Regions from separate parts of the Pseudomonas sp. NPDC087697 genome, predicted to be linked through region 1. Evidence: predicted binding sites of a transcription regulator. Region 1 holds the regulator's gene; each other region holds the start of a gene.
The links. The regulator FliA, encoded in region 1, starts transcription of late flagellar genes. The targets are predictions, from matches to a motif close to CTAAAGTTTNNNNNNNNNNNGCCGNTAA.
Positions count from the first base shown of each region.

Region 1 (6,728 bases):
TATCTTCCAGCACGGCATGACTTTCGGTGATGCAGGCAAGGTCTACGCGTTGCTGACCATCGGTGACGGTTTGGTGGCGCAATTGCCATCACTGCTGCTATCCACCGCTGCGGCGATCATGGTGACCCGTGCTTCCGGTTCGGAAGACATGGGCAAACAGATCAATCGGCAGATGTTCGCTTCGCCAAAGGCGTTGGCGGTGGCGGCCGGATTGATGGCGGTCATGGGCCTGGTGCCGGGCATGCCGCACTTTTCCTTTCTCAGTATGGCGGCAGTGGCTGCAGGTGCCGCGTATCTGTTCTGGAAGAAGCAGAACATCGTCAAGGTTCAGGCTCTGGAAGAGGTCAAGCGCCAGCAGGAGCTGCTGCCGTCGCCGGCACGGGCCATGGAAACCAAAGAATTGGGCTGGGACGACGTGACCCCGATCGACATGATCGGCCTGGAAGTCGGTTACCGGCTGATTCCGCTGGTGGATCGCAACCAGGGTGGTCAGTTGCTGGCGCGGATCAAGGGCGTGCGCAAGAAGCTTTCCCAGGATCTGGGCTTCCTGATGCCGACCGTGCACATCCGCGACAACCTCGACCTGGCACCGAGCGCCTACCGCCTGACCCTGATGGGGGTGATCCTCGCCGAGGCGGAGATTTATCCGGATCGCGAATTGGCGATCAACCCTGGGCAGGTCTACGGCACGCTCAATGGCATCACCGCCAAAGATCCGGCCTTTGGGTTGGAGGCGGTCTGGATCGAAGTCAGCCAGCGTCCTCAGGCGCAGTCTCTGGGTTACACCGTGGTGGATGCCAGTACGGTGGTGGCAACCCACCTCAATCAGATTCTGTACAAGCATTCCAGCGAGCTGATCGGCCACGAAGAGGTTCAGCAGCTCATGCAGTTGCTGGCCAAAAGCTCGCCAAAACTGGCCGAGGAGCTGGTGCCAGGTGTTGTTTCGCTGTCGCAACTGCTCAAAGTACTGCAAGCACTGTTGGCCGAGCAGGTTCCGGTTCGCGACATTCGTAGTATTGCCGAAGCCATCGCCAACAATGCCTCCAAGAGTCAAGATACTGCCGCTCTGGTGGCTGCCGTCCGTGTAGGTGTATCGCGCGCAATCGTCCAAAGCATTGTAGGCACTGAGTCCGAGCTGCCTGTGATCACCTTGGAACCAAGGTTGGAACAAATATTGCTCAATAGTCTTCAGAAGGCAGGACAAGGCTCGGAAGAGGGCGTTCTGCTGGAGCCAAGCATGGCAGAGAAGTTGCAACGTTCGTTGATCGAAGCTGCGCAGCGTCAGGAAATGCAAGGTCACCCGGTGATTCTGCTGGTAGCAGGTCCGGTACGCGCGATGCTCTCGCGGTTCGGACGTCTGGCAGTCCCGGGGTTGCATGTGTTGGCGTACCAGGAAATTCCTGACAACAAGCAAGTGACCATCGTTGCGACAGTAGGGCCCAACGGCTGAGGTAGTGGTTTATGCAAGTTAAGCGTTTTTTCGCCGCCGATATGCGTCAGGCCATGAAACTGGTTCGCGATGAGCTGGGCGCTGATGCAGCCATTATCGGTAATCGCCGGATCGCCGGTGGTGTCGAGCTGACGGCTGCCCTGGATTACAAACTGTCGGCGCTGGCTCCACGTGTGCCGAACATCGAACTCGAAGACGAGCTGCGCAAGACCCAGTCGCGGATCGTCACGGCTCAAGCCGAATTGAGCCTGCGTGGCGATGGCGAGGGCGACGCGAGCGCCGCCACCAATCGCCAGCTGTTCGCCGGCCTGCCGCTGACCGCTGCGGAACCTTTGATCGAGCCGACCTTTGCCGAGCGTCCGCGTCCTGCTCCAGCGCCTGCACCGTCCGCCGGGGTGGACCCGCGAGCATTCGACTCGATGCGTTTCGAGCTCAATGGGCTGCGCGAATTGCTGGAAGTGCAGTTGGGCTCGCTGGCCTGGAACCAGTTGCAAGGCAGTCGTCCCCAGCAAGCCAACCTCTGGCGTCGCCTGCAACGCATCGGCCTGTCCGGCCCGCTGTCGCGCGATCTTCTGGAGCTGATTACTGAAATTGAAGAACCTCGCCAGGCCTGGCGCATGCTGTTGGCGCACCTGGCGCGGATGATCGTCACCCCCGAGATCGAACCGCTGGAAGAGGGTGGCGTAATTGCCATGGTCGGCCCTGCCGGCATGGGCAAAACCACGACGCTGGCCAAGCTGGCCGCCCGTTATGTGCTCAAGTACGGCGCGCAGAACATCGCGCTGGTGAGCATGGACAGCTACCGCATCGGTGCTCAGGAACAACTCAAGACCCTGGGGCGTATCCTCAATGTCTCGGTGACTCACGTCGACCCGGGCCAGTCCCTGGCGCAAGCCCTTGATCCACTGCTGCGCAAGCGTGTGGTGTTGATCGACACCGCCGGCCTGCAAGCCAGTGACCCGGCGTTGCGCATGCAACTGGAAAGCCTGGCTGGTCGCGGGATCAAGTCGAAGAATTATCTGGTGCTGGCCACTACCAGCCAGAAACAGGTGCTGACCGCCGCTTATCACAGTTACAAGCGCTGCGGGCTGGCAGGCTGCATCCTGACTAAACTGGATGAAACGGCGAGTCTGGGCGAAGTGTTGAGCCTGGCAATCAGCCACGAATTACCCGTTGCCTATCTGACTGATGGGCCGCGAATCCCGGATGATCTACATTTACCCCGCCGGCATCAGTTGGTCAGTCGCGCCGTAAGCGTGCAGATGCAGGAAGAACCCAGCGAAGAAGCCATGGCTGATATGTTCGCTGACCTCTACCACAGCCCGAGCAAGCGTGTCGGCTGAGGTAATAATGAATAGATTTGTATCTACATCGATGGCCTGCCATGCATTGTTCCAAAGTGAGCGCGCAGCCAGTCATGTAGCCCGCGTCTAAGCAAGACAAGGTAAAGAAAGAACATGGGCAGCATGCATCCCGTACAGGTGATCGCGGTGACCGGCGGCAAAGGTGGCGTCGGGAAGACTAATGTGTCAGTGAACTTGTCCCTGGCTCTTGCTGAGCTCGGCCGGCGCGTCATGCTGCTGGACGCCGATCTGGGGCTGGCGAACGTCGACGTCCTGCTGGGGCTCACGCCCAAGCGTACGCTGGCCGACGTCATTGAAGGCCGCTGTGAGCTGCGCGATGTATTACTTCAGGGGCCGGGCGGAATTCGTATTGTTCCAGCAGCGTCCGGTACCCAGAGCATGGTTCACCTCAGTCCAGCCCAGCATGCTGGCCTGATTCAGGCATTCAGCGACATTGGCGATAACCTCGACGTATTGGTGATCGACACGGCGGCGGGTATTGGTGAGTCGGTGGTCAGTTTTGTTCGCGCCGCTCAAGAGGTGTTGCTGGTGGTTTGCGACGAGCCGACGTCGATCACTGACGCCTACGCGCTGATCAAACTGCTCAACCGCGATTACGGCATGAACCGCTTCCGCGTGCTGGCCAACATGGCGCAAAGCCCTCAGGAAGGGCGGAACCTGTTCGCCAAGTTGACCAAGGTCACGGATCGCTTCCTCGACGTCGCCTTACAATACGTCGGTGCGGTGCCTTACGACGAAAGCGTGCGCAAGGCCGTGCAGAAGCAACGCGCCGTGTATGAAGCGTTTCCTCGCTCCAAATGTGCGCTGGCGTTCAAGGCCATCGCGCAGAAAGTCGATACCTGGCCGCTGCCTGCCAACCCGCGTGGGCATCTGGAATTTTTCGTCGAGCGCCTGGTGCAGCAAACTGCGGGTCCGGTTCTATGACAGCCAGCGGTTACAACCTGTACAAGAAGTCGGCGCGTGACGCGCAGTACGAACTGATCGAGCGTTACGCGCCACTGGTAAAACGGATTGCCTATCACCTGTTGGCGCGCTTGCCGGCCAGTGTTCAGGTCGAAGACCTGATTCAGGCAGGAATGATCGGTTTGCTCGAAGTATCGACCAAATACGATGCGAGCAAAGGCGCGAGTTTCGAGACGTACGCGGGGATCCGTATCCGTGGTGCGATGCTCGATGAAGTCCGCAAGGGTGACTGGGCGCCACGCTCGGTACACCGCAATACCCGGATGGTGAGTGACGCGATTCGCTCAATTGAAGCTAAAACCGGGCGTGACGCTAAAGATCACGAGGTTGCGGCCGAACTCCAATTGAGTCTCGACGATTATTACGGGATTTTGAATGACACCTTGGGCAGTCGCCTGTTCAGCTTCGACGATCTGTTGCAGGACGGCGAGCATGAAGGGCTGCACGAGGATGGCGCGAGTGCTCATCTCGAACCGTCGCGCGACCTGGAAGATGAACGCTTTCAGGCTGCACTGGCGGATGCGATTGCCAATTTGCCGGAGCGTGAGCGACTGGTGTTGGCGCTGTACTACGACGAAGAGCTGAACCTCAAGGAAATCGGTGAGGTCCTGGGGGTCAGTGAATCGCGGGTCAGCCAGTTACACAGCCAGTGCGCGGCCCGTTTGCGGGGGCGTTTGGGGGAGTGGCGAGCGCGCTGACAGCAGTGTGGGGACACTGCGAACGAAACAGGCATGGCGTAAAGCTGTGCCGGTCTTCATCCGTTGTGCTCCAGACAGTCGTTGAGTGCTCTGCCTGATTGATTGAATGGCGCGTCCAGGTGCTGGGCGCGTTTAAGACTGCTTGGAGGTCGAATTGGACAAGAACATGAAAATCCTCATCGTTGATGACTTCTCAACGATGCGGCGGATCATAAAAAACCTGTTGCGTGACCTTGGGTTCACCAACACGGTCGAGGCGGACGACGGTATTACCGCCATTCCCGTCCTCAACAGCGGGAGCATCGACTTTCTGGTAACGGACTGGAACATGCCTGGCATGACCGGTATCGACTTGCTGCGCCACGTGCGCGCCGATGAAAAGCTCAAGCACCTGCCGGTGCTGATGGTCACTGCCGAAGCCAAGCGTGAGCAGATCATCGAAGCCGCTCAAGCCGGTGTAAACGGCTATGTGGTCAAACCCTTCACGGCCCAGGCGTTGAAAGAGAAGATCGAAAAAATATTCGAACGCATCGGTTGATGTGCGGAGCCACTGCGCCACGGGGGGAGCTATGGAGCAAAGAGAATCTTCACAGGGCGATTTCGAATCGACCCTGAAAAAACATGCCCAGGAACTGGTCGAAAGCCTTGAAAAGGGCAGGTTCGGCGACGCTGTGCAATTGATCCATGAGCTCAACCAGACCCGTGACCGAGGCCTGTACCAGGAAGTGGGCAAGCTCACTCGCGAACTGCATAGCGCGATCGTCAATTTTCAGATTGACCCGCACATGCCGCAAGCCGAGGAAGTCTCGCAGATCACGGATGCCACCGAGCGCCTGTCCTATGTGGTCAAGCTGACCGAGGCGGCTGCGAACCGCACCATGGACCTGGTTGAGAACAGCACGCCGCTGGTCAATGGTTTGAGCACTGATGCCCAGGCCTTGAGCGCGGACTGGGGGCGTTTCATGCGCCGCGAAGTCGGCGCCGAAGAGTTCCGCGAACTGGCCCGGCGTGTCGACGGTTTCCTGACGCGTAGCGCCGAGCAGACGCAGGTCGTTTCGGGCAACCTCAACGATATTCTGCTGGCTCAGGATTACCAGGATCTAACCGGTCAGGTGATCAAACGCGTGACTCAATTGGTCACCGAAGTCGAAAGCAACCTGCTCAAGCTCGTGCTCATGGCCAGTCAGGTGGACCGCTTTGCGGGCATCGAACATGACCATGAAGCGATGCTGGCTGAAAAAGATCCGCAAAAACATCTCTCGCAGGGTGAAGGTCCGCAGATTCATGCCGATAAACGAGAAGACGTTGTGTCCGGTCAGGACGATGTAGACGATTTGCTTTCCAGCCTTGGATTCTAGGAGCACCCATACACATGAGCTTCGGCGCCGATGAAGAGATCCTTCAGGATTTCCTGGTTGAGGCCGGCGAGATTCTAGAGCAACTGTCCGAGCAACTGGTTGAGCTGGAAAGCCGACCAGATGATGCGGATCTGCTCAATGCAATTTTTCGCGGTTTTCACACTGTAAAAGGGGGCGCCGGCTTCCTCCAGCTCAACGAGCTGGTGGAGTGCTGTCACATCGCCGAGAACGTGTTCGACATCCTGCGCAAGGGTGAGCGTCGCGTCGACTCGGAACTGATGGACGTGGTTCTCGAAGCGCTGGACGCGGTGAACAGTATGTTCAGCGAAGTCCGTGAGCGTGCACCGATCACTGCGGCTACGCCGGAACTGCTGGCGGCTCTGGCCCGTCTGGCCGAGCCTCAGACGGCCGATGTGGCGCAACCTGTTGCTGAAGTGGTTCAAGCACCTGCCGCTGAAAGCGAATCGGGCGACATCACCGACAATGAATTCGAACTGCTGCTGGACTCGCTGAACGCGGTCAAGGCGCAGGCCGAAGCGGGGGCAACCGTTGCCCCGGCACCTGAAGCGGCTGCCGGCAGCGATGAAATTACCGATGCCGAGTTCGAGTCGTTGCTCGATCAGCTGCACGGCAAAGGCCAGTTTGCTGTCGATGCGGTGGTAGCGCCAACCGCACCGGCTGCCCCGAAAGCGGCAGGCGACAGCTCCGACATTACCGACGACGAATTCGAAGCCCTGCTCGATCAGTTGCATGGCAAAGGCAACTTCGCCGTTGATGCTCTGGAATCGGCGATTGCTGCCGTTCCAGCGCCTACGGCACCTGTGGCCGCAGTCGCCGGCAGCGATCTGATCTCCGATCACGAGTTCGAATCGCTGCTCGACGAATTGCATGGCAA
Region 1 covers NZ_JBIUVW010000003.1:61,752-68,479, reverse strand. Annotated here, with positions in the region: gene flhA (flagellar biosynthesis protein FlhA) at 1-1,450, shown strand, start outside; gene flhF (flagellar biosynthesis protein FlhF) at 1,462-2,793, shown strand; gene fleN (flagellar synthesis regulator FleN) at 2,908-3,738, shown strand; gene fliA (RNA polymerase sigma factor FliA) at 3,735-4,475, shown strand; gene ACIPIN_RS03675 (chemotaxis response regulator CheY) at 4,642-5,013, shown strand; gene ACIPIN_RS03670 (protein phosphatase CheZ) at 5,045-5,833, shown strand; gene ACIPIN_RS03665 (chemotaxis protein CheA) at 5,848-6,728, shown strand, end outside.

Region 2 (6,728 bases), on a different contig from region 1:
GAGATGAGGTTGTGAGTCAGGTCCCCGGCGGCTACGCGCTCGGCGGCTTTCAGGGTCTGGCTCAGCGGGATGACGATCTGTCGGGTGATGGCCCAGGCTGCGAGCAGGCCGAACGCCAGTGCCAGAGCGGTCGCCAGGAGTAGGGTGTTTTTGGCATCGGCGGCTTCGGTGTCACGCGTCGCAGTTTGCGCGGCGGTGAGTTTCTTGCTCAGGTCGAACAGCAGGTCACCTTGCCGGGCCATGTCTTTGAGGGCGGTGACGCTGGCCACTTGGGAGTCGCGGTATTGGCTGACGACCGCGCGGTAAGCGATCAATGAGTCGGTGGCTTGTTGCAGGCTGGCGATGTGCTGTTCCGGGAGTTTTTCCGGCAGGGTCTTGAGGTACTTCAGGGCGTTGTCGATGGCATCCTGCGCCGGTTGCTCAGCCTCGAGCTTGCCGCTGTAGGTGTAGCCGCGCACCTGGAAGCGTGCTTGCTGGATCAACTTGCCTAGCTCAATGATGCTGTTGAACTGGGCAATGCTGTCGCCTTGCAGCAGGGACTTTTCGACCTCCGCCACGCGGGCTGCGGCGTTGTCGGCGGTGGCACCGAGTTTGTCGCGGGCTGCTTCGCGGTTGGCGGTGGCCTGGGTCATGTCGGCAAAGGCGTGTTTGTACTCGCTGACGGCTGCAATCTGCTGATTGAGCATTGCCACATTAGCCGGTTTCACGATGATCTTGAGGGCGCCTTGCAGGCTCTCGTCGAGCTTGCCCAACAGGTCGCTGACCGCCGCCGGGCCTTGTTCACCGCGGCGCATTTCGTAGTCCAAACGCGCAATGCGCAGGTCTTTGGTCAGCTCGTTGAGACTGGAAATATAACCGAGCTTGTCACCGCGACTGATGATGCTGCTCATGCCCATCCAGCCGTTTACGGTAATCAGCAGGGTCAAGAGCAACACCAGGCCGAAGCCAATGCCAAGCTTGCGATTGACGCTTAAATTTCCAAGGTTTTCGGCTAACCATCGGTACATTCTGCGGACCCCCTATGACCACTTATTGGATTTCTAGAGAGAATATCGGCGGGTGCGCAGTTTTCTGTAGGAGCTGCCGCAGGCTGCGATCTTTTCAAATGGTCTGCAAATCAAGATCAAAAGATCGCAGCCTGCGGCAGCTCCTACGTGGGGGCGTGTTAGAACAGGCGCGAAAGCAGGGCCGTGACGGCGGTTTCAACCCGCAGGATGCGGTCGCCGAGCTGTACCGGTTGCAGGCCGGCCTTGGTCAGCAGGTCGATTTCGTAGGGGATCCAGCCACCTTCCGGGCCGATGGCCAGGGTCACCGGTTCGTCCAGCCCGCGGGGGCAGGGCGGGTAATTGCCGGGGTGGCCGATCAGTCCGAGGGTGCCGTCGGTGATGGCCGGCAGGCGGTCTTCAACGAAGGGTTTGAAGCGTTTTTCGATGACGATTTCGGGCAGCACGCTGTCGCGGGCCTGTTCCAGGCCGAGGATCAGTTGCTCGCGAATCGCCTCGGGTTCGAGGAACGGCGTCTGCCAGAAGCTCTTCTCGACCCGATAGCTGTTCACCAGCACGATTCGCGGCACACCCATGGCGGCCACCGTCTGAAACACTCTGCGCAGCATCTTCGGCCGTGGCAGGGCGAGCAACAGGGTCAGCGGCAGTTTGGCCGGTGGTGGCTGGTCGAGGGTGACGCGCAATTCGGCTTCATCAACGTCCAGGCGCAGCAACTCGGCTGAGCCCATCAAACCGCCGATACGCCCGACCCGCAGGCTGTCGCCGACCGCCGCACGATGCACTTCCTGCATGTGGGTCAGTCGGCGATCGCGCAGGATTACCCGGTCGGCCGCAATGAAATCGGCCTCTTCGAGGAGCAGCAGGTTCACGGCTGAGTCGCTGGCGGCTGGTCGTTGTGATCGTCAGCCGGCTGGTCGTCCGTATGGTCGCTACGTTTGCTGATCAGGCTGCCAAACAGGATGCCGATCTCGAACAATAGCCACATCGGCACGGCCAGCAGGGTCTGCGAGAAAATGTCCGGAGGGGTCAGAATCATGCCGACCACGAAGCAGCCGATGACCACATACGGACGGATCTTCTTCAGGTATTTGACGTCGACTACGCCGATCCATACCAGCAGCACCACGGCCACCGGGATCTCAAACGCCACGCCGAAGGCGAAGAACAGCGTCATGACGAAATCCAGATAACTGGTGATGTCGGTCATCATTTCCACGCCCGCCGGAGTGGCCGAAGCGAAGAATTTGAAGATCAACGGGAACACCAGAAAGTAGGCGAACGCCATGCCGGTGTAGAACAGCAGGATGCTCGACACCAGTAGCGGCACCGCGATGCGCTTCTCATGCTTGTACAGGCCCGGCGCGATGAAGCCCCAGATCTGATGCAGGATCACCGGGATCGCCAGGAACAGCGAGACCATCATGGTCAGCTTCAACGGTGTCAGGAACGGCGAGGACACGTCGGTGGCGATCATCGTCGCGCCCGCCGGCAAATACTGGCGCAGCGGTATCGAGACGAAGGTGTAGATCTGCTGGGTGAAGGCGAACAGCCCGGCGAAGATCAGGAAGATCGCCGCGACGCAGCGCAGCAGGCGAGTGCGCAACTCGGTGAGGTGCGATACCAGCGGCATGTGCTGGTCATTCTCTGGAATATCGCTCATGGGGCTCGCGGCGGCTGTGTTGGATCGTGGGGGGCTGGCGCAGTGGATGCCGCCGCAGGAGTAACAGGCGCTGTCGGTGGTGCGGCAACTTCAACCGGCGTAGCGATCGGTGCAGCTTCGGCGACCGGTGCAGGCGCTTGAACCGCCTGCTCGGCCACCGTCTCAACCGGCGTCGGCTGCTGGGTCGGGTTGAGGATTTTGCGCGCCTCTTGCTCCAGCGACAGAATGTGCTCGTTGTGCAGTTGCCGACGAATTTCGTCAGCGCCGATTTCACGTTCAACTTCCTGTTTGATCGCGTTAAAGCTGCGCTTCAGGCGTCCGATCCACAGGCCGGCGGTGCGCGCAGCGCCCGGCAGACGCTCGGGGCCCAGCACCAGCAGGGCAACGAGGCCGACGAGCAGCAGTTCAGAGAAGCTGATACCGAACATTAGTCTGTGCTCACGAGTCTTTGCGGGTTGGCTCTTCGACTTTGTGGGCCTGCACGTCGATAGTGTGCGACTCCTTCAGTGTCGAGGCCTGTGGCTGCACCGGCGATGTTGGCTGTGCAGTGGTAGGCGGAACGACTGGTTCAGCAGGCTTTTCTTCGTCATTCATGGCTTTGCGAAAGCCCTTGATCGTTTCGCCGACGTCAGTGCCGAGGTTTTTCAGTTTCTTGGTGCCGAATACCAGTACCACGACAATCAGGATGACGATCCAGTGTTTCCAGTCAAAAATGCCCATGTTGCTGCTCCTCTCTAATAGTTATTCAGGCGGACGGGCGCGAGGCTTTCTCGACGTGACCGGACAGGCCGAAGCGGCGGTCCAGCTCATCGAGCACAGCCTGCGGATGCTGCCCCAGTTGGGCGAGCATGACCATGCTATGGAACCATAGGTCAGCGGTTTCGTAGATTACATCACTGCAATCTCCGCTGATGGCGGCGTCTTTGGCGGCAATGATGGTCTCGACCGATTCTTCGCCGACTTTTTCCAGAATCTTGTTCAAGCCCTTGTGGTAAAGGCTGGCGACATAGGAGCTGTCGGCGGCAGCGCCTTTACGCTCTTCCAGCACTTGGGCCAGACGGGTCAGGGTGTCAGTCATGTTTGTGGTCCGAATAGATGGCGTGCGGGTCTTTCAAGACCGGGTCGACAGTTTTCCAGTCGCCGTTCTCATAGACGCGGTAGAAGCAGCTTTGACGGCCGGTATGGCAGGCGATGTCGCCGATTTGCTCGACCATCAGAATGATCACGTCGGCGTCACAGTCCAGGCGCATCTCATGCAAGGTTTGCACATGCCCGGACTCTTCGCCCTTGCGCCACAGCTTGCCGCGCGAACGTGACCAGTAAATGGCGCGGTTCTCGGCGGCGGTCAGTTCCAGCGCTTCGCGGTTCATCCAGGCCATCATCAGCACGCGCCCGGTTTTGTGATCCTGGGCGATCGCCGGCACCAGGCCGTCGCTGTCCCATTTGATCTCGTCCAGCCAATCTTTCATCTTCGACTCCGACAGTGGGCTCGACACTTCAGTAGTGGAGCCCTGGCGTTGAAACAGTGTGCCAGTCTGCGGGGGCTCTGGCTATCGGCGAACGATCAGATACAAGCCTACGGCCACCATGATTGCGCCGGGCCAATGGCCGAGCCCGTCCAGAGGGCCGCCGGCCAGCAGGATCGCGCCGCCCGCCAGATGTGCGGTGCCGAGCAGGCGCAGGAACCAGTCGTCCGAGCGACGGTGCCAGGCCGGTGGCGGGTTTACGATGTGGGGCTGCGACATGCGGTCGAGCAGGTCGCGAGTCATGTTGGCCAGATGCGGCAGTTGTTCGACCTGGTTGTGCAGATTGCCCAGCAAGGTTTTCGGGCTGACGCGCTCGCGCATCCAGCGTTCCAGGAATGGTTGCGCGGTGTTCCAAAGGTCCAGGTCCGGGTACAGCTGACGACCCAGGCCTTCGATGTTGAGCAAGGTTTTTTGCAGCAGCACCAGCTGCGGCTGCACTTCCATGTTGAAGCGGCGCGCCGTCTGGAACAGGCGCATCAGCACCTGACCGAAGGAAATATCTTTTAACGGTTTTTCGAAGATCGGCTCGCACACCGTACGGATAGCCGCTTCGAATTCGTTGAGTTTGGTTTCCGCCGGCACCCAGCCCGAATCGATGTGCAATTGGGCCACGCGACGGTAGTCGCGCTTGAAGAACGCGAACAGGTTGCGCGCCAGATAATCCTGGTCTTCGGGGGTCAGGCTGCCGACGATCCCGCAGTCGATCGCAATGTATTGCGGGCTCCACGGCTGCACGGTGCTAACGAAGATGTTGCCGGGGTGCATGTCGGCGTGGAAGAAACTGTCGCGGAACACTTGAGTGAAGAAAATCTCCACGCCACGTTCAGCGAGCATTTTCATGTCGGTGCGTTGGTCGGCGAGGGTCGCCAGGTCCGTGACCTGAATCCCGTAGATACGCTCCATCACCAACACTTTTGGCCGGCACCAGTCCCAGTAGACCTGTGGCACGTACAGCAGCGGCGAGCCGTCGAAGTTGCGTCTCAACTGGCTGGCGTTAGCCGCTTCGCGCAGCAGGTCGAGCTCGTCGAAGATGGTTTTCTCGTAGTCGCTGACCACGTCCACCGGGTGCAGCAGGCGCGCGTCGGCAGAGAGTTTTTCTGCCGCGCGGGCGAGGATGAACAGCCAGGCCAGGTCTTGCGCGATGATCGGCTTGAGGCCCGGGCGGATGACCTTGACCACCACTTCTTCGCCGCTCTTGAGCTGTGCCGCATGGACCTGCGCCACCGAGGCCGAGGCCAGCGGCTCGATGTCGAATCGGCTGAACACATCGCTGATCTTCTTGCCCAGCTGTTCTTCGATCAGCTTGACCGCTACTTGAGAGTCAAACGGCGGTACACGGTCCTGCAACAGCATCAGCTCATCGGCGATATCTTCGGGCAGCAAGTCGCGCCGGGTGGAAAGAATCTGCCCGAACTTGATGAAAATCGGCCCCAGGTCCTGCAACGCCAGCCGCAAGCGCGCACCTCGGCTCAGGTCCAGGGTTTTACGCGGGAACCAGCGCCACGGCAGTGCATAACGCAGCGCCAGCAGGAACCACGGCAGTGGCAGGGCGAACAGCAGGTCATCGAGGCGGTAGCGGATCACGACGCGCTGGATGCGCAACAAACGGCGGACGGCAAGCAGCTTCATGCGTTATCGCTTGAATCAAGGGATCGGGAAAGACGCTCGAAGCGCGCCTCAAGACGTTCCAGATCGAGTTTGATCTGGTCCAGTTCACTAAACCGCGCATCGGCTTCGCGTTGGCCGACGAGGGCGCGCGATTCTTCGGCGAGGTAGTCGGCAAGGTTCTGGTTCAGGCTGGTGAAACCTTGCTGATACCAGCGTGCGCGGCTGCGCAAGTGACCGCCCAGCAGTTGCGTGGCGACCGGGCCGAGCCAGCGCGAGAGTTCGTATTCCCAGTCCAGCTCCAGGTCTTGAAGGACTGAAGCCAGCGCCAGCAGCACACCGCTGTCGCCGTCGAGTTCAACTTCAGGGCCATGCAGGACCGACGTCTTGTCCTTGCTCAAGGCAAGCGCGAGCAGGCTCGCGGCCGGTGCACGCAAGGTGCAGTCGGCATCCGCGGCCCAGTGCGCCGCCAGCATCAGGCCTTCGTCGCTGGGCAGAATAAACATCTGCAACGCCGGGTTGCGGCAATCGACGGCAATCACCTTGCCGTTCAAGCGTGCCAGACGCGGCAGCGCCGTACTGTCGAGCCGCAGTACCCGGTTGAGGCCGAGTTCGACACTGGCGAGCAGGCCGGCGAGCAACATCAGGGCTTGATGCCGCGGTGCAGGGCGACGATGCCTGCGGTCATGTTGTGGTAGGTCACGCGGTCGAAACCGGCTTCGACCATCATCGACTTCAGGGTTTCCTGATTCGGGTGCATGCGGATCGATTCGGCCAGGTAGCGATAGCTTTCCGAGTCATTGGTGATCAGCTTGCCCATCAACGGCATGAAGGCGAACGAGTAGGCGTCGTAGGCCTTGGACATCAGCGCGTTGGTAGGTTTGGAGAACTCCAGCACCAGCAAACGACCGCCCGGCTTGAGTACCCGCAGCA
Region 2 covers NZ_JBIUVW010000037.1:24,642-31,369, forward strand. Annotated here, with positions in the region: gene ACIPIN_RS21650 (methyl-accepting chemotaxis protein) at 1-1,007, opposite strand, end outside; gene ACIPIN_RS21655 (16S rRNA (uracil(1498)-N(3))-methyltransferase) at 1,166-1,873, opposite strand; gene tatC (twin-arginine translocase subunit TatC) at 1,870-2,664, opposite strand; gene tatB (Sec-independent protein translocase protein TatB) at 2,661-3,092, opposite strand; gene ACIPIN_RS21670 (twin-arginine translocase TatA/TatE family subunit) at 3,103-3,384, opposite strand; gene ACIPIN_RS21675 (phosphoribosyl-ATP diphosphatase) at 3,410-3,742, opposite strand; gene hisI (phosphoribosyl-AMP cyclohydrolase) at 3,735-4,133, opposite strand; gene ubiB (ubiquinone biosynthesis regulatory protein kinase UbiB) at 4,215-5,819, opposite strand; gene ACIPIN_RS21690 (SCP2 domain-containing protein) at 5,816-6,439, opposite strand; gene ubiE (bifunctional demethylmenaquinone methyltransferase/2-methoxy-6-polyprenyl-1,4-benzoquinol methylase UbiE) at 6,439-6,728, opposite strand, start outside.
Region 2: ACIPIN_RS21650 (methyl-accepting chemotaxis protein) is a predicted target of FliA. The motif match lies at 1,050-1,077, and genes of this name have one in related genera.

Region 3 (6,728 bases), on a different contig from region 1:
CGCTTGCCGGTCGTGCTGGAGAAATACTCGACCATCTGATGCCCCGCCAGGTCTTCCAGGCACCGCGGCGTGCCCTGGCGTTGCAGGTATTCAGGACTGGCGCAGGTGACCTGATCAAGCATCGCCAGCGGTCGCGCCACCAGCGACTCGTCCAGAAACGAGCCACCGCGCAGCACACAATCGACGCCCTCGCGAATCAGGTCGACCGGACGATCGTTCAAGCCAATTTCCAATTCGATCAGCGGGTAACGGCGGGTAAATTCCGGCAAAGCCGGGATCACCAGCAAACGACCGATGCCGGCAGGCATGTCGATGCGCAATAGACCGCGCGGGTTTTGCCGGGAGCTGGAAAACGCCGCCTCCGCCTCATCCAGATCAGCCAGAAGGCGCACGCAACGTTGGTAATACGCCGCGCCATCGGCGGTTGGACTGACGTGCCGCGTGGTGCGCTGCAACAGCTGGACACCCAGATGCGCCTCAAGCTGCTTGATCAGGATAGTCACCGAGGCACGAGGCATTTGCAGGCTGTCAGCGGCCCTGGCAAACCCTTCCAGCTCGACAATGCGAGTGAACACACGCATGGCATTAAAACGGTCCATTGCTCTTGGCTGCCCGATGATTATTTAGAAATTACTAACAGTGATAGCGCTTTTAGCCGGTTTATCTTGTTTTTGTCGAGCGCAACAATGGGCCCACATCGAAAAAGGAGCGACACCATGCACACTCGTCAATTGGGCAAAAACGGCCCTCAGGTTTCTGCGATCGGTCTGGGCTGCATGGGCATGACCGACTTCTACACCACCGGCGGCGATACCTCGGAGGCACTGGCGACATTGCATCGTGCAATGGAACTGGGCATCAATTTTCTCGATACCGCCGATATATACGGCCCCCACACCAACGAAGAGCTGATCGGCAAAGCCATTGTCGGCAAGCGCGATCAGGTGTTTCTGGCCAGCAAATTCGGCATTGTGCGTGACCCGCTCAACCCGACCGCGCGCGGGGTCAACGGCCGACCGGACTACATCCGTGCCGCCATCGACGGCACGCTGAAACGCTTGGGCGTAGAGACCCTGGATTTGTATTACCAGCATCGCGTCGACCCGGATGTGGCCATCGAAGAAACCGTGGGTGCCATGGCCGAACTGGTCCAGGCCGGTAAGGTGCGCTACCTCGGCTTGAGCGAGGCATCAGCGAAAACCCTTGAACGAGCGCATAAGGTTCACCCGATCAGCGCGCTGCAAAGTGAATACTCGCTATGGAGTCGCGATCAGGAGCACAACGATTGCCTGGCCACCTGCCACCGCCTGGGGATTGCTTTTGTGCCGTACAGCCCACTCGGCCGAGGCTTTCTGACCGGTGCCCTGAAAAGCCCCGATGACTTTGCGGCGGACGATTACCGGCGCTTCAGCCCGCGCTTTCAGGGCGAAAATTTCAACAGGAATTTGCAGTTGGTTCAGCAGGTGCAAACGCTGGCAGCGGATAAAGGTGTGAGCGCAGGACAACTGGCGCTGGCCTGGGTATTGGCGCAAGGCGATTACCTGATCCCGATTCCGGGCACCAAGCAACGCAAGTATCTGGAGGAGAATGTCGCGGCGCTGGACGTTGTATTAAGTCCGGAAGACTTGTCGGCGCTGGAGGCGATTTTTCCGGATGACGCGGTGCTCGGGTCGCGCTATCCGCAGGCCGTCATGCAGATTCTCGATCGATAACACCGGCATCGCATAGGTATTTACACAACTTTGAAATACGGTGAAGGACTATGTCCGTAGCAGCTGTCGAGCCTGCGAGGCTGCGTTCGGCCGCGCAGCGGTCGTAAAATCAGGCGCCGCGTTCTTTCCGGCAAACCGTGTACCCAGGATTTGCGAGGACTTCGTCCTCGAACGCAGCCTCGCAGGCTCGGCAGCTGCTACAAGAGCTGGAAGAGCAAGATGTGTAGATACTTATGACCAGCATCGGCAGGCCTGTTCATGTCGTTGCTGACGGGCCTGTTGCGCTTGAAGATCAGGCTCTGCCGTTGACACCCTTGGTGTTCGGAACGGCGGTGCCATTGCCCATGCCATACGTCTTCAGGTTCTGCAGGACGTAAATCGCCTTCTTGTACTCGGGAATCAGGTGATTGGCGTACTGGTTACCTTTGAGGTTGTTGTTCTGGATGGTATCCAGCTGCGTCGCGAAGTACTCCAGCGCATTGAATTTTTCATCCGGGTTTTTCTGCACGCCAAAACGATCGAACTTGTCGCCGGCGTTGAGCAATGTCAGGGCCGTGACATCGGTGATCAAACCCCGATCCCGCAAAAAGGCGCTGACGTTGCCGAGCTGTTTGACCGTGACTGTCTCGGGGTCGAATCCCTTGAAGTTCTTATAGAGCCTCTGCTCGTTCATTTTCGCGGTGTTCAGCGCCAATGGATCGTTGCCCACCAATGCGAGCATCTGCTTGACCTTGACGCTCTGCGGCACGGGCTTACCGTTCCCGCCCTCGCGAACCAGTAGTCCGGCCTTGCTGGTCCAGCCACCGACATTACCGATTGTCATGAGCGCGCCCCTGTGTGCACACGTCCTTGTAAGGCGACCATAAAAAGTCCTTATTCAACCGATGGAATTGCGCGCAAGTATCAATGTGCCAGCGCCCCTCCACCTACTAATATTTCTGTTTTTTACAATTCTTGTACAATTCGGATACAAACTACTAAACCCTTGATTTCATTGATCTTAAACCATTGTTTAACAATCGGACCATCACTGAATCCGGTTTGAAATCGCCCCAAAAAACCACGTCACCAGCCCGGAATGGAAGCGCAAATGTCTCGCGCCCGTGACTAACCGGTCGTCCGTAAAACAGCTGTTTTGGGACTATAGTGCTAAAGCTCGCCTGCCACAGGTCGATAGCTGCTAAACGCCGCACTAAATCAACAAGAGCGCTTAGCACGCCGCACAAGGACAGGTTCAATGCCCGCATTCCGTACCATTCAAGCCCGTTACACGCTGTTTCTGGTGCTGTTCATCCTGTTGCTGTTCGCCTTGACGGTGGTGGGCATCAGCCAGTTGGTCGCGCCAAAACTTCGGCACACCGAAGAACAGGTGGCCCTGAACCGTATTGCTGAAGTGGCCGAACAGATCCAGGGCGAACTGAACAAAGTTCAAGCGCAACAACGCAGCATCACCCAGACCATCCCCCTGCTCGACAGCGCGGCTATCGACACCGTGCTGCCAGGCCTGGTGGACCAGTACGGTGAGCTGAAGGTGTTTGGTGGCGGGATCTGGCCGTTGCCTGGCCAGCGCGAAGCCGGACGCAATAAATTCAGTACCTTCTGGCACCGGGATGCGTCGGGCAAGCTGGCCGTCAACACCTTCTGGAACAGCGACGCGGCGCCCAACTATTACGACCAGTCCTGGTACAAGGGCGGCATGCAGACACCTCGCGGCCAATGCGCCTGGGCCGCGGCCTATAAGGACGACGCCAGCGCCGAACCGCGCACCAACTGCGCCATGGCGATTGCGCGCAACGGCGTGCCATACGGGGTCGCGACCATTGACGTCACCCTGGGCTTCTTCAATGACCTGGTGGCGCGCAAGGAAAAGGACCTGGGCGCCGAAATGCTAATCGTCGAGGCCGACGGCAAGATCATCAGCAACAGCTCACGCATCAATGGCCCGATTGTCCTGAAAAACATCAGTGAGCTGACGAGCAGCTCGCCGTTTGCCGCGCAGATCAAAACCGCGCTTGAGCGCCGTGACGCTTCGCTGCAACGGGTCGAGTTCGACAATCAAGGCGTAGCGAACACCTTCTTCATGCGTCCGATCGAAGGCACACCGTGGTTCCTCGCCACCACCCTGCCAACCACACTGATTACCGCTCAACGCGACGATGTGCTGAGCACCTTGAGTCTGTTGCAGATTCCGATGGTCCTGCTGCTGGTACTGCTGCAAATCTATGCGATCCGCCAACTGATCCAGCGCATGAAAGCCTTGAAGGCCAACATTGACGCGCTGTCCACCGGTGACGCCGACCTGACCCGACGCATCACCATTCGTGCCGAGGATGAACTGGGTGCCATCGGCCATTCGGTCAACACCTTCATCGCCTACCTGCAAAACATGATCGGCGAAGTCACCCAGGCCACGGGCGCCATGGCCTCAAGCCTTGAGAATCTGCAACGGACCTCGGCGCATACCAACCAGATCCTGCAACGTCACGCTTCGGAAACCGACCAGACCGTCACCGCCATCACCGAGATGAGTTCGACCGCCGACAGCGTCGCCGAAAACGCTGCTGAAACCGCAGCATTTACTCAACGCGCCAATGAACACGCCGACCGTTCGCGGGTAGTGGTGGGCGAAGCGTCCAGCAGTGTGGTTGCACTGATCGGCGAAGTGGCCAGCGCCACCCATAAAGTCGAAAGCATGCAGCAGGATGCCCAGCGCATCACCGAAATCCTTGGGGTGATCGGCGCCATTGCCGGGCAAACCAACCTGCTGGCACTCAACGCAGCGATTGAAGCGGCGCGGGCCGGTGAACAAGGTCGAGGCTTTGCAGTGGTCGCCGATGAAGTGCGCGCCCTCGCCGCCCGTACCCAGGCCAGCACCTCGGAGATCAACGAGATGCTCACCCGTCTGACTCAGGGCGTCAGCTCTTCGGTGGCGGCGATGGAGAATACTCAGGCGAGTTGCCAGTCCGCCGCCGATGCGACGGCACGCGTCAACGCAGGATTGGACGAAATGGCCGGTTCGGTCAGCCACATCAACAGCCTCAGCACCCAGATCGCCACCGCCGCCGAACAACAGAGCGCGGTGACCGAGGAGATCAACCGCAGCATGGTGCAGATCCGCCACATGGTCGAAGAGCTGGTGCAAAGCGGTCACGCCACCGAGCTCAATACGCGCCAGTTGCTGGACGCCAATAGCCGGGTCAGTTCGATCATGGGACGCTTCAAGGTCAAGTGAGCCCGCAAATGATGCCCGCGTGTTTCGCGTGGGCATCAACTTCAAGACCTGCTGTCAAGGAATGTCCATGTATAACTTTGAAACATAAGTGCCCTTTTTCATCGGGGAAAATGGTCAAAATGCGCTGCGTGAAATGATCAACGAGAGATAACCGATGAAAACTACACTGCGTCTGGCGGCCCTTTCTGCCCTGCTCATCTCATCGCTGGCCCAGGCCGCCGAGCTGATTCCGATCGATGTACACCGCGATGCCAATTGCGGTTGCTGCAAAAAGTGGATCGCGCACCTGGAAGCCAACGGCTTCAAGGTCAATGACCACGTCGAAAGCAACATGAGCGAAGTCAAACAGCGCCTCGGCGTCCCACCGCGACTGGCTTCATGCCACACCGCTGTGATCAACGGCAAATTCGTCGAAGGCCATGTGCCCGCGGAACAGGTATTGGCCTTGAGTAAATCCGACCTGCTCGGCGTGGCGGCTCCAGGCATGCCCATGGGCTCGCCAGGCATGGAAACGGATGGTATGGCCGATGCTTATCAGGTCATTGGCCTGACCAGAAATGGCACCGATGAAGTGATTGCCGACTACCCGGCCCAGTAATGTTCATGGGTTACCTCGGGCTGTTCTTCGCGGCGTTCGGTGCCGCGACGCTGTTGCCGATGCAGTGCCCTGAACCTTTGTTGCGGCCAATTGTTAATGTCACCCTAATCGCGACGCTCCAGCATCGGCCGATTCGCAACGGAGTTCACCTATGCCCAGCTCGCGTCCTCTTTGGTTGTCCGGCCTGCTCCTGACACTCGCCCTACCCACCCTGGCCCACGCCGAAGGGCCCGCCTATGGACCGGAGCTTCAAGGCTTCGACTATCCCTACACCGTCAAGCACTTTGCCTTCGAGTCCCAGGGTAAAAGCCTGCAAATGGGTTACATGGACGTCGCCGCCAGTGGCAAGGCCAACGGCCGCAGCGTGGTGTTGATGCATGGCAAGAATTTCTGCGGCGCATCCTGGGACAGTTCGATCAAGGCCCTGAGCGACGCAGGTTATCGGGTGATCGCCCCGGATCAGATCGGTTTCTGCACCTCCAGCAAGCCGGACAATTATCAGTACAGTTTCCAGCAACTGGCGAGCAACACCCACGCATTGCTGAGCAAACTCGGCATTCAAAAAGCCAGCCTGCTGGGCCACTCCACCGGCGGCATGCTCGCCACCCGTTATGCGCTGCAATACCCCGGGCAAGTCGAGCAACTGGCGCTGGTCAATCCCATCGGCCTGGAAGACTGGAAAGCCCTTGGCGTGCCTTATCTCACGGTGGATCAATGGTACGAACGCGAACTCAAGGTCTCCGCCGAGGGCATTCGCAACTATGAGCGAAGCACTTACTACGGCGGACGCTGGAAGCCCGAATTCGAGCGCTGGGTGGACATGCTCGCAGGCCTGAACAAAGGGCCGGGGCATACTCAGGTCGCGTGGAACTCGGCACTGATCTACGACATGATCTTCACCCAGCCGGTGTATTACGAGTTCAAGGACCTGAAGATGCCCACCCTGCTGTTGATCGGCACCGACGACACCGCGGCCATCGGCAAAGACTTTGCACCGCCGACGGTCAAGGCCAGACTGGGTGACTACAAGGTCCTGGGCAAACAGGTCGCGCAACTGATTCCACAGTCGACGCTAATCGAATTCCCCGGCCTGGGTCACGCACCACAAATAGAACAACCCGCGCAATTTCATCAGGCGTTACTTGGCTGGTTGACCAAGACCGCGCCGACCCTTTGAAGAGGCAAT
Region 3 covers NZ_JBIUVW010000032.1:47,624-54,351, reverse strand. Annotated here, with positions in the region: gene ACIPIN_RS20185 (LysR family transcriptional regulator) at 1-599, opposite strand, end outside; gene ACIPIN_RS20180 (aldo/keto reductase) at 717-1,712, shown strand; gene ACIPIN_RS20175 (hypothetical protein) at 2,005-2,535, opposite strand; gene ACIPIN_RS20170 (methyl-accepting chemotaxis protein) at 2,950-4,944, shown strand; gene ACIPIN_RS20165 (DUF411 domain-containing protein) at 5,099-5,542, shown strand; gene ACIPIN_RS20160 (alpha/beta fold hydrolase) at 5,694-6,719, shown strand.
Region 3: ACIPIN_RS20170 (methyl-accepting chemotaxis protein) is a predicted target of FliA. The motif match lies at 2,862-2,889, and genes of this name have one in related genera.